Regions from separate parts of the Delftia deserti genome, predicted to be linked through region 3. Evidence: predicted binding sites of a transcription regulator. Region 3 holds the regulator's gene; each other region holds the start of a gene.
The links. The regulator FNR, encoded in region 3, switches genes on or off when oxygen is low (the NO sensors DNR and NnrR bind a similar motif). The targets are predictions, from matches to a motif close to TTGATNNNNATCAA.
Positions count from the first base shown of each region.

Region 1: the regulator FNR is predicted to act here: its motif matches at 2,274-2,287, upstream of ACFPFG_RS15550 (type IV pili methyl-accepting chemotaxis transducer N-terminal domain-containing protein).
Region 2: the regulator FNR is predicted to act here: its motif matches at 2,289-2,302, upstream of ACFPFG_RS15820 (DASS family sodium-coupled anion symporter).
Region 4: the regulator FNR is predicted to act here: its motif matches at 2,430-2,443, upstream of cyoA (ubiquinol oxidase subunit II).

Region 1 covers NZ_JBHSIH010000001.1:3,210,871-3,215,143, forward strand. The annotation lists gene ACFPFG_RS15545 (response regulator) at 1-315, opposite strand, end outside; gene ACFPFG_RS15550 (type IV pili methyl-accepting chemotaxis transducer N-terminal domain-containing protein) at 327-2,240, opposite strand; gene ACFPFG_RS15555 (ChaN family lipoprotein) at 2,386-3,261, shown strand; gene ACFPFG_RS15560 (DUF3297 family protein) at 3,340-3,597, opposite strand; gene ACFPFG_RS15565 (DUF445 domain-containing protein) at 3,719-4,273, shown strand, end outside.
Region 2 covers NZ_JBHSIH010000001.1:3,273,839-3,278,111, reverse strand. The annotation lists gene ACFPFG_RS15840 (DNA-directed RNA polymerase subunit alpha) at 95-1,093, shown strand; gene rplQ (50S ribosomal protein L17) at 1,280-1,672, shown strand; tRNA gene ACFPFG_RS15830 (tRNA-Met) at 1,694-1,770, shown strand; gene ACFPFG_RS15825 (hypothetical protein) at 1,852-2,169, opposite strand; gene ACFPFG_RS15820 (DASS family sodium-coupled anion symporter) at 2,464-3,969, shown strand; gene ACFPFG_RS15815 (alkylhydroperoxidase domain protein) at 3,982-4,273, opposite strand, start outside.
Region 3 covers NZ_JBHSIH010000001.1:1,375,697-1,379,969, reverse strand. The annotation lists gene ccoG (cytochrome c oxidase accessory protein CcoG) at 1-989, shown strand, start outside; gene ACFPFG_RS06565 (FixH family protein) at 1,047-1,361, shown strand; gene ACFPFG_RS06560 (hypothetical protein) at 1,542-1,829, shown strand; gene fnr (fumarate/nitrate reduction transcriptional regulator Fnr) at 1,911-2,630, opposite strand; gene hemN (oxygen-independent coproporphyrinogen III oxidase) at 2,792-4,174, shown strand; gene ACFPFG_RS06545 (sulfite exporter TauE/SafE family protein) at 4,180-4,273, shown strand, end outside.
Region 4 covers NZ_JBHSIH010000001.1:6,859,047-6,863,319, reverse strand. The annotation lists gene alaS (alanine--tRNA ligase) at 1-118, opposite strand, end outside; gene ACFPFG_RS32310 (hypothetical protein) at 287-436, shown strand; gene ACFPFG_RS32305 (hypothetical protein) at 611-844, shown strand; gene ACFPFG_RS32300 (MFS transporter) at 902-2,239, opposite strand; gene cyoA (ubiquinol oxidase subunit II) at 2,538-3,584, shown strand; gene cyoB (cytochrome o ubiquinol oxidase subunit I) at 3,651-4,273, shown strand, end outside.

The DNA of each region.
Region 1 (4,273 bases), 1.8 Mb from region 3:
GCCCTGGGCGCCGTTGCGCAGCGCGGCCGCCAGGTCCTGGCCGTCCTCGCTCACGGTGAGCATGACGACACGGCTGCCCGGCGAGGCCGCGCGCAGGCCCGCGATGGCATCGACGCCCAGCACGCCCGGCAGGTGGTTGTCCAGCAGGATGACCTGGGGCGCCAGCGCGGGCACCAGGCGCAGGGCCTCGCCCGCGTCGCCGGCCTCGCCGACCACGCGCAGGCCTGCGTCCTGGGCGATGAGGGCGATCAGGCCGCGGCGGAACAGCGTGTGGTCGTCGATGACGAAGACGGAGATGGGGCTGGCGAAGGACATGGGGCGGCGGCCTACTGGGTGTTCAAGGGAAGGGCCTGCGCGGGCGGCGGCACGGAGGCACCGGCCGAGGCCGAAGGAGGCAGCTCGATCAGCACGCGCGTGCCCTCGCCGGGGCGGGAGTGCACATGGACCAGCGCCTGCGCCAGCAAGGCGCGCTCGCGCATGATGCCCAGGCCCACATGCAGCGAGTCCGGCGCAACGTCGGCGGGGACGAAGCCGCAGCCGTCGTCGCAGACTTCGAAGCGCCAGGGGTGGCGACCCACGCGCAGCTGCACATGCCTGGCACCCGCGTGCTTGCGCACGTTGGACAACGCCTCCTGCACCATGTGCAGCACCTGGATCTGCACATCGGGCGCCAGCGGCAGGCCCTGGCCCGACATGGTCAGCGAGGTGGCGATGCCCGTCTGGTGCTCGAACTTGGACAGCGTGGCGCGCAGCGCGGCCTCGATGTCCTCGGCGCTGGTGCGCGTGCGGAAATGCACGAGCAGCTCGCGCACGTCGGCATAGCATTCGCGCACGCCGACTTCCAGTTCGTCCAGGCTGCGGTCGCGCGCCTCGTCGCGGCCCTTGGCCACGGCGTCGCGCAGCAGCTGGGTCTGTATCTTGAGAAAGGCCAGCGACTGGGCAATGGAGTCATGCAGCTCGCGTGCGATCAGGCCGCGCTCCTCGGCCACGGCGGCCTCGCGCTCCAGCGCCGTGGCGCGCAGGCTTTCCATGGCGCTGGCCAGGTGGCGCGCCATGGCGGACAGCAGGTCGCGCATGCCATCCGTGAGCACCACGGTGGAGCGAAAGAACAGGTTGACCTCGCCCAGCAGGCGCTGCTGCAGTTGCACGGGAATGCTGACCACGGTCCGGAAGCCTGCCTCGCGGCAGTGCGGCAGCTGCAGGTCGCTGGCCGGCGTGATGGGGATCACGCGCAACCGCGCCTGCTCGCGCGGCTGGCCGCACAGGCAGGCTCCCGTGTGCAGGCAGTGCTCCTGCACCGACATGGACTGGGGCAGGCCGTCGCCGGCCAGCAGCACGTAGCGCTCGTTGGCCTCGTCGGACCAGCGCACCGTGGCCGCATCGGCCTGGGCCGCCAGGCGGACCTGGCGCACAAAGCCTTCGGCCAGGGCCTGGAGGCTGGCGGCCTCCGACGCCTGCACGCTGACCGCGTACAGCGCCTGCAGCTGCTGGTGCTGCACGTTGAGGCTGGCGGTCTTCTCGCGCACCTTGTCCTCCAGCTCGGCGTGCGAGCTTTGCAGCGACTGGGCCATGAGGTTGAAGCCTGCGGCCAGCTGGCCGAACTCGTCATCCACCTCCACGCGCATGCGCGTGTCCAGGTGTCCGCGGCGCATGCGCTCCAGCGCCGAGCGCAGCTGGCCCACGGGATGCAGCACCAGCCAGTAGCTGGTGGCCATGAAACTCACGGCCGCGATGATGGCCAGCGCCATCAGGCACATCTGGAACAGGTGCAGGATGGCCGTCCAGCGCGAGAGCCGGTCCTCGATGGCCTCGACGAAACCGTCCACCTCGCGCACGAAGGCGTCGGCGCTGCCCATGATGGCTTGCGCATCCACATGGTCCTCGGCCTGCCACTGCGTGCGCAGCGCACTCCAGTCGCCGCGTATGCGCTCGTAGCGCGCGCTGACCACATCGCTCCAGGGCACGAACAGCGGCCGCGACATGTCGCCGCTGCGCAGCAGGTCCAGGCTGGCGTCGAACTGCCGTGCGCGCTCCTGCCACTGCGCAGGCGCCTCGTTCTGGCGCGCCATGGCCATGCGCACCATGCTCATGCGCAGCCGTCCGGCCTCGTTCACCGCCGCCGCGCCGCCCTCCAGCTGCCAGGCCACCCACAGCGTGAAACCGATCGATGCCACGGCCGCGAGCAGGCAGGCCGCGCCCATGAGCAGCAGCTTGGTCGAAAGCGAGGGCTTGCCATGCATGACTGCAATGTAGCCATTGCACACCGGCGCGTCTTGACCTGAATCAAGCGCCATCCATTGCCGCAAAGGCTGGCACCTGCGGCTGCCCCCAATGCCCACAGGGCCTATGGAGCCCCCGGGCGAGGCCAGTGTTTAGCATGGGGCCATGCAAGTCCGCTCCATCCCCCGCCCCTTCATCCGCAACCCCGGCCTCGCCGGCCTGGCTGCGGCCGCATTGCTGGCGGCAGCCCTTGCCGGCTGCGCCAGCTCCTCCGCCCCGGCGCGGGACTGGACGCAGCAGTTGCAGCGCTGGTCCGACGCGCCCATCGTGCTGCTGGGCGAGCAGCACGATGCGGTCGCCCACCAGGCCTGGCAGCAGGCCACGGTGGAGCAGTTGGCAAAACAGGAGCGCCTGGCCGCGCTGGTGATCGAGATGGCACCGCGCACCGGCTCCACCGCGTCCCTGCCGCGCGATGCCTCCGAGGACGCGGTGCAGCAGGCCCTGCAATGGCAGGACGCGGCCTGGCCCTGGCCGCGCTACCGCGGCGTGGTCATGGCCGCCGTGCGCGCGGGCGTGCCCGTGCTGGGCGGCAACCTGCCGCGCGCCGACATGAAGCAGGCCATGCGCAACGAGAACCTGGACACCCACCTGCCGCCCGAGGGCTGGCAGCGCCAGCTCGACGCCATCCGCGAAGGCCACTGCGGCCTGCTGCCCGACGCCCAGCTGCCGCCCATGGCCCGCATCCAGCTGGCCCGCGACGCCAGCATGGCCGAGGTGGCCAGGGCCGCTGTCAAGCCCGGCAAGACCGTGCTGCTGGTGGCCGGGCGCGGCCACGTGCTGCGCGGCGTGGGCATTCCCACCTGGCTGCCCGAGGCCGCAGGCGCCAAGGTGGCCGTGGCGCAGGCGGGGGAGACATCGGTGGCGCAGGCCTCGGATGTGGATTGGCTGCAGAAGACGGATGCCCTGCCCGCCAAGGACCACTGCGCCGATCTGCGGGAGAAGTTCAGGAATCCGCCGGCGCCGCGGGCCGATGCGAGCTGAAGCCCGCTGATTCCTGAAGAGGTTGCGGCCGGCCTTGCGACCGGCAGGTCAAGCCTGTGGCGGCACAGGCGCAGGAAATCAGCGGTAGAAGGCTTCCACGGCGCCCTTGAGCTTGATCAGCAGGGGCCTTCCCTTGCGGTCCACCGTCTTGCCGGCCGGCACCTTGATCCATCCCTCGCTCACGCAGTATTCCTCCACATCGAAGCGCTCGTTGCCGTTGAAGCGGATGCCGATGTCGTGCTCGAACACGGCGGCCACATGGTGCGGGCTGCGCGGGTCGATGGACAGGTGGTCGGGCAGTGCGGGGCGATCGGCGGGTGCGTTGGCGTCGGTCATGGTCTTGTTCTCGCAAGAGGGTTCTGAAGAAAGCCGGTATTGTCAGCGCAATTCGCAGGCAGGCGCTGGCTGACAGGCTTTGGCGGCAGGCATCGTCATGCGGATGGCGGACGGGCGTCGTATGCTGCGCTCCATGCTGTCGCCAGAGCAACGTCAAACACTGAAGTCGGCCAAACGCCTGCCGCTGGCGCTGCTGCTGTTCGTGGCGCTGGGCTTCGTGGCCTCGTCCGTGGCGGCGGGGCACTGGCAGCAGGTGCCGCTGTGGCTGGCCTGCATCAAGGCCGTGACCGAGGCCTCGCTGGTCGGCGCGCTGGCCGACTGGTTTGCGGTGTCGGCGCTGTTCCGGCGCATTCCGCTGCCCCTGGTCGGGCGCCACACGGCCATCATTCCGCGCAACAAGGACCGCATCGGCGAGAACCTGGCGAATTTCGTGCGCGACAAGTTCCTGGACGGGCCTTCGCTGGTGGCGCTGATCGAGCGCCATGATCCTGCGCGCGCGCTGGCCGGTTGGCTGACCACGCCTGCCAACAGCGCCCTGCTGGGGCGGCAGGTGGCGCGGCTGGCGCTGGCGGCGCTGGAGATGGTGCAGGACCGGCAGGTGGAGCGGTTCCTGACCCAGGCATTCAAGGCCTTGCTGGCCCAGGTGGACCTGCCCCGCGCGGCGGCGGATCTGTTG
Region 2 (4,273 bases), 1.9 Mb from region 3:
CTGTAAAACCGTCCCCCAGCCGCGAGGCATCGCGCTGGGGTGCTTCACCAGCCTTACCGGTGTAACGAGCCGGGGGTATTGAGAGGAAGTCTGCATGCAAACCAATTTGCTGAAGCCCAAGACGATCAATGTCGAGCAGCTTGGCCACAATCGCGCCAAAGTTGTTCTGGAGCCGTTTGAGCGTGGCTACGGCCATACGCTGGGCAATGCCCTGCGCCGTGTCCTGCTCTCGTCCATGGTGGGTTACGCAGCGACGGAAGTGACGATTGCTGGTGTGCTGCACGAGTACTCGTCCATCGACGGTGTCCAGGAAGATGTGGTCAACATCCTGCTGAACCTCAAGGGTGTGGTGTTCAAGCTGCACAACCGCGATGAGGTCACGCTCTCCCTGCGCAAGGATGGCGAAGGCGTCGTGACGGCGCGCGACATCCAGACGCCCCACGACGTGGAAATCATCAACCCTGATCATGTCATCGCCAACCTGTCGCAAGGCGGCAAGCTGGACATGCAGATCAAGGTGGAGAAGGGCCGCGGCTATGTGCCCGGCAACGTGCGCCGCTATGGCGACGAGTCCACGAAGTCGATCGGCCGCATTGTGCTGGACGCTTCGTTCTCGCCCGTCAAGCGCGTGAGCTACGCCGTCGAATCGGCCCGCGTTGAACAACGCACCGACCTCGACAAGCTGGTGGTGGAGATCGAAACCAATGGTGCGATCACTGCCGAGGACGCCGTGCGCGCCTCCGCCAAGATCCTGGTAGAACAGCTTGCCGTGTTCGCTCAGCTGGACGGCGGCGATATCGCCAGCGTCTTCGATGCTCCGGCCGGTGGCCGTGGTGCCGCAACCGCCTTTGATCCCATCTTGCTGCGTCCCGTGGACGAGCTGGAACTCACCGTGCGTTCGGCCAACTGCCTCAAGGCAGAGAACATCTACTACATCGGCGACCTGATCCAGCGTACCGAAAACGAGCTGCTCAAGACCCCCAACCTGGGTCGCAAGTCGCTCAACGAGATCAAGGAAGTCCTGGCTTCCCGCGGTCTGACGCTGGGCATGAAGCTCGAGAACTGGCCGCCTGCCGGCCTGGAAAAGCGCTAAGCGCTATAATTGCGGGCTCTCCTTTTTGGAGAGCCTCAGTGCCTCGGGCAGTACCTGATACGGCTGCCCGAATTAATCAACAACTTGCGCAAATTCGGTTGAGGCAAGCTGCAGATCCGGTAACGGGTCCGGGCTTGCATCCTTGTTTGCGCAAGCCCTAATTACATATTTTAGGAATAAAGCACCATGCGTCACGGTCACGGCCTCCGCAAACTCAATCGCACCTCTTCGCACCGCCTGGCGATGCTGAAGAACATGATGAATTCGCTCATCGAGCACGAAGCCATCAAGACCACCGTTCCCAAGGCCAAGGAACTGCGCCGCGTGATCGAGCCCATGATCACCCTGGCCAAGGTCGACACCGTTGCCAACCGCCGTCTGGCATTCGACCGCCTGCGCGACCGCGACAGCGTGACCAAGCTCTTCAACGAGCTGGGCCCCCGCTTCGCCAAGCGTCCTGGTGGCTACACCCGTATCCTGAAGATGGGCTTCCGCGTGGGCGACAACGCCCCCATGGCCTTCGTGGAACTGGTCGAGCGCGCTGAAGAAGGCGCCGCCGAAGCCAAGGCAGCTGAATAATCTGCTATAATTTTGGAATACCGCGCGATGGAGCAGTCTGGTAGCTCGTTGGGCTCATAACCCAAAGGTCGGAGGTTCAAATCCTTCTCGCGCAACCAAATTGAAAAGGGCTACGACAGTGTCGTAGCCCTTTTTTCATGCCCTCGCGCCAGGGCAAAGGCCAGGCTGACAGCCCGGCATCAGCCGCCCAGCTGGTTGCCGATGCGCTGGCCCAGCCGCAGGCGCACGCGGTGGGCGATTTCCTGGGCGACCTCGGGGCTGAGCACTTCGCTGATGTGCAGCAGCTCGGTGTAGTGCATGCACAGAAGGCCTCGCAGGGTCTTGAATGCGGCATCGTGCTCGGCGCCGCAGACGCTGGCGTCATTGGCCAGCACGCGCTCCACCACGCCGGCCTGCAGCAGCGGGATCTTGCAGATGACGGCGTGGCGGGCGATCTCCAGGTCGATTTCCTGGAGCCGGCATTCCCATTCCTCGGGCAAGAATCGGTTGGCTGGCATGTCGGCTTTTCTCCTTTTTTCACTGCATGGGTACACCGGGGCGAAAGACACCCGGTCCGGGGATGCTGTCATGTGGGTGGGGCTCGGTGGCCTGGGTTGCCAGGTTTACTGGCGCGGCCTTGATGCCTGTCAAACTTCGGTGGCGCAGGCGCCCGCCGGAAGCCGGGCTCATGCTGCACTGCATCATGATGTCAGTCATGCGGCGCGGCCGCCAGTGCCCGTGCAGGCTGGTGGGCTTTTGCTCCCGGCAGGCCATGCTCTCTCGGCGCCGCTCCGGCAACGCAAAGGATCCACATGCTCGAGAAGATCGCCTCGCTGTTCCGCTATTTCAAGGCGGCCGTGCCGTTCCGGCTGGTGCCGGCACTGATCGCCACCGCCGTGCTGTTCGGCCTGCTGCTGGTGCCCGTGCCCGAGGGGCTGACGCCCAAGGGCTGGCAGCTGGTCGCCATTTTCCTGACCACCATCGTGGCCATCATCCTCAAGGTCATGCCCATTGGCGTGATGGCCTTGATGGCCATCGTCATCGTCTCGCTGTCCCAGGTCACCTCCGGCTCGTCCAAGGGTGCCATCACCGATGCGCTGAGCAGCTTTTCCAGCCCGCTGATCTGGCTGATCGTGGTGGCCATCCTGATCTCGCGCGGCCTCAAGAAGACGGGGCTGGGCAGCCGCATCGGCCTGATGTTCATCGCCCTGCTGGGCAAGCGCACCATCGGCATCGGCTACGGCCTGGCGATCTGCGAGCTGGTGCTGGCACCGTTCACCCCCAGCAACACGGCGCGCGGCGGCGGCATCGTGCACCCGATCATGAAATCCATCGCCAATGCCTTCGAGTCGGACCCGGCCAGGGGCACGCAGGGCAAGGTGGGCACCTACCTGGCCCTGGTCAACTACCACGCCAACCCCATCACCTCGGCCATGTTCCTGACCGCCACCGCGCCCAACCCGCTGGTGGTGGATTTCGTGGCCAAGGCCACGGGCCAGGCCCTGCACCTGAGCTGGACCACCTGGGCGCTGTACATGCTGCTGCCGGGCCTGCTGTGCCTGCTGCTGATGCCGCTGGTGATCTATCTGCTGTCGCCGCCCGAGCTCAAGGCCACCCCCAACGCCGTGGAATATGCACGCAGCGAGATGGCGCGCATGGGGCCGCTGTCGGGCAAGGAGCGCGTGATGCTGGGCACCTTCGGCCTGATGCTGCTGCTGTGGGCCAACGTGCCGCAGATGCTGTTCGGCCCGGCCTTCGTGCTGGACCCGACCGTGGTGGCCTTCCTGGGCCTGTTCGTGCTGATCATCACCGGCACCATCGACTGGGATGATGTGCTGTCCGAGAAGAGCGCCTGGGACACCCTGGTCTGGTTCGGCGCCCTGGTCATGCTGGCCGAGCAGCTCAACAAGCTCGGCGTGGTGTCCTGGTTTGCCGTGGGAATGAAGAACGCCATCGTCGCCAGCGGCCTGGACTGGCTGTCGGTGGCGGCCATCCTGGTGGGCGTGTTCGTGTTCTCGCACTACCTGTTCGCCAGCACCACGGCCCACATCAGCGCGATGATGCTGGCCTTCCTGACCGTGGGCGCGCAGCTGATTCCGGCCGACTATGTCGTGCCCTTCATGCTGATGATGACGGCCGGCTCGGCCATCATGATGACGCTGACCCACTACGCCACCGGCACCTCGCCCATCATCTTCGGCAGCGGCTATGTCACGCTGGGCAACTGGTGGCGCGTGGGTGCGGCCATGTGCGTGATCGAGCTGCTGATCTTTGCCGTGGTCGGCAGTGCCTGGTGGAAGCTGCTGGGCCTGTGGTGAGGGCGTGCGCCCTCAAGCCGTGGTCCGTGGCTCGCCCAGCGACAGCATGAGCCGGTTGGCCCAGTTGAAGAAGGCCGTGCCGTGCAGCACATCGGAGATGGCGGCATCGTCCAGGCCTGCGGTGCGCAGCGCATCGATGTGGGCGGGCTCCAGCGCAGGCGGGGTCTGGGTCAGCGCCACGGCGGCCGTGACGATGGCATTCCAGCGCGGCCCCAGGTCCGTGCCCGGGCCTTCGTCGAGCAGGCGCTGCACGTCGCCGCCCCGGCGCGAGAAGTGCGTGGCAAAGCGCGCATGGACCGAGGCG
Region 3 (4,273 bases):
AGAACGGCTGGACCTTCGAGAAGCTCTGGAAGAAGTCGCTCAAGCAGTTCCTGTGGATTGCCATTGCCCTGTGGACCGGCTTCACCTTCGTGGGCTACTTCGTGCCCATCCGCGAGCTGGGCGGCGAGCTGCTGGCGCTGCAGGGCAGCTGGCAAATGTTCTGGGTGCTGTTCTACGGCTTTGCCACCTACGGCAACGCGGGCTACATGCGCGAGCAGGTCTGCAAATACATGTGCCCCTATGCGCGCTTTCAGAGCGCCATGTTCGACCGGGACACCATGATCGTCAGCTACGACACGGGCCGGGGCGAGCCACGTGCGCCACGCACCAAGAAGGTGGACTACAAGGCCCAGGGCCTGGGCGACTGCATCGACTGCAAGATGTGCGTGCAGGTCTGCCCCGTGGGCATCGACATCCGCAACGGACTGCAGTACGAATGCATCGGCTGCGGCCTGTGCATAGACGCCTGCAATTCCATCATGGACAAGATGGAGTACCCGCGCGGCCTGATCCGCCTGACAACGCAGAACGCCATGGCCGGCCTGTGGCGCCGCGCCCAGGTGCTGCGCCGCATCTTCCGTCCGCGCGTGCTGATCTACTCGGCCGTGCTGGTCGGCCTGAGCGTGGCCATGATCGTGAGCCTGGCGCTGCGCCAGTCGGTCAAGGTGGACGTGATCCGCGACCGTGCCTCGCTGTCGCGCATCGTGGCGGGCGGCAAGCTGGAGAATGTCTACCGGCTGCAGATCATGAATGCCACCGAACAGGCCCAGCGCTACCGCATCAGCGCCCATGGCCTGGACGGGCTGGAGCTGGCGTCCGAGCAGGAAGTCGAGGTCGGCCCGGCCGAGACGCGCGGCATTGCAGCGCGCCTGCAGATTCCCTACGGTTCTGCCGAGCCGGGCTCGCACACCGTATTCTTCGATATCGATGCCCTGCAAGCGGGTGCGGGCCGCACGTCCGAAAAGGCCGTGTTCCTCGTTCCCCGGTGATGTTCCTGGCAGGCGCGGCACGGTCCGCGCCTGCCGCCTGAAAGAAAGAGGTTTCCCATGTCTTCCAGTCCCGCAGTTCCCGCACCCGCCCAGGCCGCTTCGCATCCCGACGCCGGCAAGCCCTGGTGGAAGTTCGGCCATGTCTGGCTGGTGGTGGCAGGCCCGGCCGCCGTGGTGGTGGCCGCCGTGATCACGGCCATCATCGCCATCAATGGCGCCGATCCCGTGATCGACCCCGACTACTACCGCAACGGCATCACGATCAACGAGCGTGCCGATGGCGTGCGCGAAGTGCCCAAGAGCATGGCGCCCGCCGTCACCGGTCGCAACCATGCGGCCACGCCAGCGCACGACCATCCCACGGACCGCTGACCGCGCCAAGCCCCCTCACGAGGCCGCAGTCGCGGCCTTTTTGCATGGCGGATCGCATCTCCGGCATGTGCGACGGGTGAGGGTTTCCTACAGGCGCGCAGGGCGCTTCGGGGCTTGGCGCCAGGCGTTGGCGCGGCGCACAATGAAGGCGACCCCCTCTACAGCACAAGGAGATCGCTGATGTTGGCCCAACGCTGGATGTGGATTGCCTGGCCTGCCTTTCTGGCCGCCGCCGTGATGGAGATGCTGGTTTTTGCCTTTGTTGATCCGCTGCAGCTGCATTGGCTCGGCGATCTGGGCTGGTCGCGCCAGGGCATCTACACGCTGGCCTTCTTCGCCTTCTGGGGCGTGACCATGCTCTCCAGCCTGATGACCACCATGCTGGGCCGCTCGGCCCGCGATCTCAATGACGGCGTGGTCTCCGAGCCCGAACCGGACCTGGCCATGCAGGGGCTGGGGCGGGACTGAGAGAACGCCGGCCGCAATGAACAAGGCCCGCTGTCGCGGGCCTTGTTCATTGGCGGATGAATGCCTGCAGCCCCTGCAGCCTTACTGGCACTGCTGGCTATTGACGATGCGCTTGAGCGCCTCCGTGTCCAGGATGCGCAGATGGCGCTGGCGCACCTCGATGATGTTGTCGTCCGCGAACTTGGAGAACGTGCGGCTCACCGTCTCCAGCTTCAGGCCCAGGTAGCTGCCGATTTCCTCGCGCGTCATGCGCAGCACCAGTTCGGACTTGGAAAAGCCCCGCGCATGCAGGCGCTGCACCAGGTTGAGCACGAAGGCGGCCAGGCGCTCTTCGGCGCGCATGCTGCCCAGCAGCAGCATCACGCCGTGCTCGCGCACGATCTCGCGGCTCATGACCTTGTGCACATGGTTTTGCAGGGCCGTGACCTCGCGCGACAGGTCTTCCAGCTTGTCGAAGGGCATGACGCAGACTTCGGCGTCTTCCAGCGCGACGGCATCGCAGGTGTGGTGGTCGTTGACGATGCCGTCCAGGCCGATGATCTCGCCGGCCATCTGAAAGCCCGTGACCTGGTCGCGTCCGTCCTCGGTGGCCACGCAGGTCTTGAAGAAGCCGGTGCGGATGGCGTACAGCGAGGTGAAGGCCTCGCCGTTGCGAAACAGCAGGCCTCCGCGCTTGACCTTGCGGCGCGTGGCCACGATGTCGTCGATGCGCTGCATCTGCTCGGCATCCAGGCCCATGGGCATGCACAGTTCGCGCAGGTTGCAGTTGGAGCAGGAGGCTTTGATGGTCTGAAGGTTCATGGAGTGATAAACATCAGCGGCACACAGCGTGCCGGCGGTGACCTCGTGGATTGCGATGAGTTGGATCAAATTGTCGCAGCAGTGCCTCAAACAACTCTTGATATGAGTCAAGGACATGACCGATGTGCTGCGGCACAGTCAAGGTATTAGAGGAAAAACCCATGACCGCTGTCACCCCAGAGCTGCTGCGTCGCTTTGACGTACCGGGGCCCCGATACACCTCGTTCCCTACCGCCGACCGCTTTGTCGAGGCCTTTGGTGCAGAGGACTATATCCTGGCGCTGCAACAACGCAAATCGAGTACCGCAGCGCGTGCCATGCCTTTGTCGCTGTATGTGCACGTGCCCTTTTGCGAGTCGCTGTGCTACTACTGCGCCTGCAACAAGATCGTGACGCGCCACCACGATCGCGCCGCCGTCTACCTGGACTACCTGGCGCGCGAGATGGCCTTGCACACGGCCCATTGCGGCAAGGGCCAGACCGTCAGCCAGCTGCACCTGGGCGGCGGCACGCCCACCTTCTTCTCCGACGACGAGCTGCGTACGCTGATGGGCCTGTTGCGCGAGCATTTCAAGCTGGAGCCGGGCGGCGAATACTCCATCGAGGTCGATCCGCGCACCGTCAGCGTCGAGCGCCTGGCCGTGCTCAAGGAGCTGGGCTTCAACCGCCTGAGCTTCGGCGTGCAGGACTTTGACGAGCAGGTGCAGATCGCGGTGCACCGCGTGCAGCCGGCAGAGCAGGTGTTCGAGCTGGTGGCGGCCGCGCGGCAGCTGGGCTTTGCCTCCATCAACGTGGACCTGATCTACGGCCTGCCCAAGCAGACGCCCGAATCCTTCGAGCGCACGCTGGCCCAGGTCAACGCGCTGCGGCCCGACCGCATCGCGCTCTATGCCTATGCCCACCTGCCTGAGCGCTTCAAGCCGCAGCGGCGCATTGCGGCCGAGGATCTGCCGCAGGGGGCCGACAAGCTGGCCATGCTGTCGCGTTCCATCGCCGCGTTCATGGACGGTGGCTATGTCTACGTGGGCATGGACCACTTCGCCCTGCCCGAGGACTCGCTGGCCGTGGCCAAGCGCCAGGGCCGGCTGCACCGCAACTTCCAGGGCTACAGCACCCAGCCCGACTGCGACCTGATCGCGCTGGGCGTCTCGGCCATCGGCAAGGTGGGCGCCAGCTACAGCCAGAACGCCAAGACGCTGGAGGAGTACTACGACGCCATCGACGCCAGCCACCTGCCCGTGGTGCGGGGCCTGGCGCTGTCGCGCGACGACCTGGTGCGCCGCGCCGTCATCATGGCCATCATGTGCCAGGGCGCCGTGCTGTTCGAACCCATGGAGCAGGCCTGGCTGCTGGGCTTTCGCGAGTACTTCGCGCCCGAGATGGCGGCCCTGGAGGACCTGCAGGCCAAGGGCCTGGTGCAGATCAGCGACGAGGGCTTCCAGGTCACTCCCATGGGCTGGTACTTCGTGCGTGGCGTGGCCATGCTGTTTGACCGATATCTGCAGGCGGACAAGAACCGGGCGCGGTTTTCGAGGATCATCTAGGCCCCATGCTGTTGTCGCTGCTCTGGACCGCTTTGATCATGGGGCTCGTCGGCGGGCCCCATTGCCTTGCCATGTGCGCGGCGCCCTGCGGCGTGGTCA
Region 4 (4,273 bases), 5.5 Mb from region 3:
GCGTCGGATCGTTGCCGGGCACCAGGGGGCTCGACTCCACGATGGTATGGCCCTTGGATGCGAAAAAGTCCAGAAAGCTCTTGCGAATGTCGGCAACGGTGAAAGTGGGTGTGCTCATGGTGTCTAGGAGTTCGGAGCGCGCACGCGGGGCGCTGTCCCTGGCGGGAGGGTGTCCCGTCGGGACCAACGCGCATTATAGGTTTGCCCCATGGTTGCGGCAGCGAGCCCTGCCCAGCCTCCATCACGCACCTGGCCGAAGAAGGCCTATCCTCCCATCTGCCCGCCCTTGAGCACGATCTCCAAGCAGTCGCTGGCCGGATCGCCGCCATGCGCGGGCCTGCGCCTGGCCGAAGGGCTGGGCGCGGCCAAGGTGCCGCGGATGCGCGAGCAGGAGATGGGCGAGATGGATAGCACAGGCGATCTCGCCGTTCACTGATCCAGCTCAGGCTGCGCGCGATTTGCGCCCTTGATAATCGCCAGCCGGAACCACAGCAAGCACACCATGGCGCAACCACAGACACCCGAGCCTCATTCCAGCGAACCGCCCCCCGCTTCCAGCGCCAACGGATCCGATCCGGCCAAACCGCTCCAGCCGCCAAAAAGCCGCATCGTGCCCTGGCTCATCGGCCTGCCCGTGGCCTTCTTCGCTGTGCTCATGCTGGCTGGCCAGTTGCTGTCAACGCCCGAAGGCGAGGCGCGCTGGGTGGAGCGCGAAACCATCAAGATCTGCCGCAAGGAAACCGCGCGGCCAGAGGCCGAGCGCAAGACGCAGCAGTTTGAATCGGTGCAGGACTGCGACAGGCTCGAATTCGACTTCAAGCAGCGCTACGGTGAAAACCCCTGAGGCGAAGTCACAACGAAAAAGGCCGGCAGAGCCGGCCTTTGGCTTGCTGGAGCCTGTTCAGTCACGCGTCTCGATGGCGCGGTTGATACCCAGCGCCGCCAGCGTGCACAGCGCACCCGACAGCAGATAGATGCCCAGCGCCACCAGTCCGAAGCGCGAGGACACGCCCAGGGCCACCAAGGGAGCGAATGCCGCGCCCACCAGCCAGGCCATGTCCGAGGACAACGCGGCCCCCGTGTAGCGATAGCGTGAGGGGAAGTTGGACGTCACCGTGCCTGCGGCCTGGCCATAGGACAGGCCCAGCAGGATGAAGCCGACGATGATGAACACGTTGTTGCCCGTGGTTCCGCTGCCCAGCAGCCAGGGCGCCAGGAAGCTGAAGATGCCGATCAGGCAGGCCATGGTGCCCAGCGTGTTGCGCCGCCCCACACGGTCGGCCAGCCAGCCCGAGACCATGATGGCGGCAGCCGCACAGAAGGCGCCCACGATCTGCACCCCGAGCACATGGGTGACCGACTGGTCCGAGTACAGCGAGATCCAGGACAGAGGGAAGATGGTCACCAGGTGGAACAGCGCAAAGCTGGCCAGGGCGGCAAACGCGCCGATCACCACGTTGCGGCCTTCGTCGCGCATCAGCGGCAGCACGCCCATGGGCTCCAGCTCACGCTGCTGCAGCAGTTCGGTGTAGGACTGGCCCACGACCAGGCGCAGCCGGGCGAACAGTGCCACGACGTTGATGGCAAAGGCCACGCAGAAGGGATAGCGCCAGCCCCAGCTGAGGAACTCGTCGGCTCCCACATGGGCGTAGATGAAGGCAAACAGCCCTGCCGCGAGCACGAAGCCCAGGGGCGCGCCCAACTGGCCCATCATCGAATACCAGCCCCGCCGGTTCTTGGGGGCCGACATGGCCAGCAGCGAAGGCAGCCCGTCCCACGAGCCGCCCAGCGCAATGCCCTGCCCTATGCGCAGCAGCGCCAGCACGATGATGGCGTTCACCCCCGCCTGCTGGTAGCCGGGCAGGAAGGCCATGCCCACGGTGCACACGCCCAGCAGGAACAGCGCCAGCGTCAGCTTGGTCGCCCGCCCCCAGCGCCGCTGCACGGCCATGGACAGCGCCGTGCCCAGCGGCCGTGCCACGAAGGCCAGCGAGAAGATGGCGAACGACATCAGCGTGCCGTCGAGCTTGGAAAGGTAGGGGAACAACAGTGCCGGGAAGACCAGCACGCAGGCGATGCCGAACACGAAGAAGTCGAAGTACTCCGAGGATCGCCCGATGATCACGCCGACGGCGATTTCGTTGGGCGTGACATCTTCGTGGGTGTCGGCGCGGGACAGAGATTCTTTGCTCTCATAGCTTCCGTGGGGGAAGCTTGCAGTTGTGTCGAGGCCGCTCATAGATGGATGCTCCTTGTCTCGTCTCACTGACAGCTCTGTTCTACGCCCTCGCTTGATCTGGCGCAAGGCGGTTTCCACCTCAACCGGCCTCGGTGTTTGTCCTGCTGCGCGCGACGCGAAATTGCGGCCTCCGGACCACCAGGCACCTGCCGCGCACCCGCCCAGGTAGCAGAAAGTTCCCGGCTTCTCCTTGACGTTGGACAAAATGTCCAATGGACAAATTTATACTTCGTAATACATTTGCCCGGATCTTGTAATCCGCGTTTCTATGTAAACGCGCTCTTGTTGCGCCCCTAGCATGCTAAAAATCAAGGAACTCCGTGGGCCTGCGTGGCTCACCGCGGCCGCTTTGACAGCCAGTCTCACTGGCTGCAGCAAAGCCGTCGTGCTCAACCCCGCCGGCGACATCGCCGCGCAGCAAGGCAACCTGGTGGTCACGGCCACCTTGCTGATGCTGATCATCATCATCCCGGTGATCATCCTCACGCTGCTTTTCGCCTGGAAATACCGCCAGTCGAACACCGAGGCCCACTACGACCCCGAATGGCACCACTCCACCACGCTGGAGCTGGTGATCTGGTCCGTGCCGCTGATGATCATCATCGCGCTGGGCGCCATCACCTGGATCAGCACCCACAAGCTGGACCCCTACCGTCCGCTGGACCGCGTCTCGGCCACCAAGCCGCTGAGCACCGATGTCAAGCCGCTGGAGGTGCAGGTCGTGGCCATGGACTGGAAGTGGCTGTTCTTCATCCCCGAAAAAGGCATCGCCACCGTCAACGAGCTGGCCGCTCCCGTGGATCGTCCCATCCACTTCAAGCTGACCGCCACCTCGACGATGAACTCCTTCTACGTGCCTGACCTGGCCGGCATGATCTATGCCATGCCAGGCATGCAGACCGAGCTGAACGCCGTGATCAACAAGCCCGGCGTGTTCCACGGCCTGGCATCGCACTACAGCGGCGCCGGCTTCTCGGGCATGACGTTCAAGTTCCATGGCCTGAGCAACGAAGAGTTCGAGCAGTGGGTTGCCAAGGCCAAGTCCGAAGGCAAGGCCCTGACGCGCGATACCTACCTGAACCTGGTCAAGCCCAGCGAGCGCAACCCGGTCGAGCGCTTCGCCACGGTGGACGAAGGCCTGTACGACAAGGTGCTCAACCGCTGTGTCGAAGAAGGCAAGATGTGCATGCATCACATGATGGCCATCGACGCTGCCGGCGGCGAAGCCTATCTCAAGGCCGTGGGCATGAACCTGCCCCAGGATGTGTGCACGGTGCAAAACGCCGACCGCGTCGTGGCCTTCCTGGACCAGCGCGACGGCTCCGCAGCCGCTGCGCAGCAATAAGCAGTTAGCGGACGCGGACGACGGCCAGACCGCCGCCCGCTCCCATCACGACCTAAGAGACTCGATATGTCTGAACATACCTCCCCGGCACAGGCCCACTGGCTGCTGGGACGCATCACTTGGGACTCCATCCCGATGGCGCATGAGCCCATCGTGCTGGCGACCTTCATCGCCGTGGTGCTCGGCGGCCTTGCCGTGCTGGGCCTGCTCACCAAGTTCCGCCTGTGGGGCCCGCTGTGGCGCGACTGGCTGTGCAGCATCGACCACAAGAAGATCGGCATCATGTACATGATCCTCGGTCTGGTCATGCTGCTGCGCGGCTTTGCCGACGCGCTGATGATGCGCCTGCAGCAGGCCATGGCCTTCGGCGACAACCTGGGCTATCTGCCTCCGCACCACTACGACCAGATCTTCACGGCCCACGGCGTGATCATGATCTTCTTCGTGGCCATGCCTTTCGTGACCGGCCTGATGAACTATCTGGTGCCGCTGCAGATCGGCGCCCGCGACGTGTCCTTCCCGTTCCTGAACAACTTCAGCTTCTGGATGACCACGGGCGGCGCCGTGCTGGTGATGATCTCGCTGTTCCTGGGCGAGTTCTCCACCTCCGGCTGGCTGGCACTGTCCAACCTGGGGGCGCAGAACCCCGGGGTCGGGCTTGACTACTACATCTGGGGATTGCAGGTGGC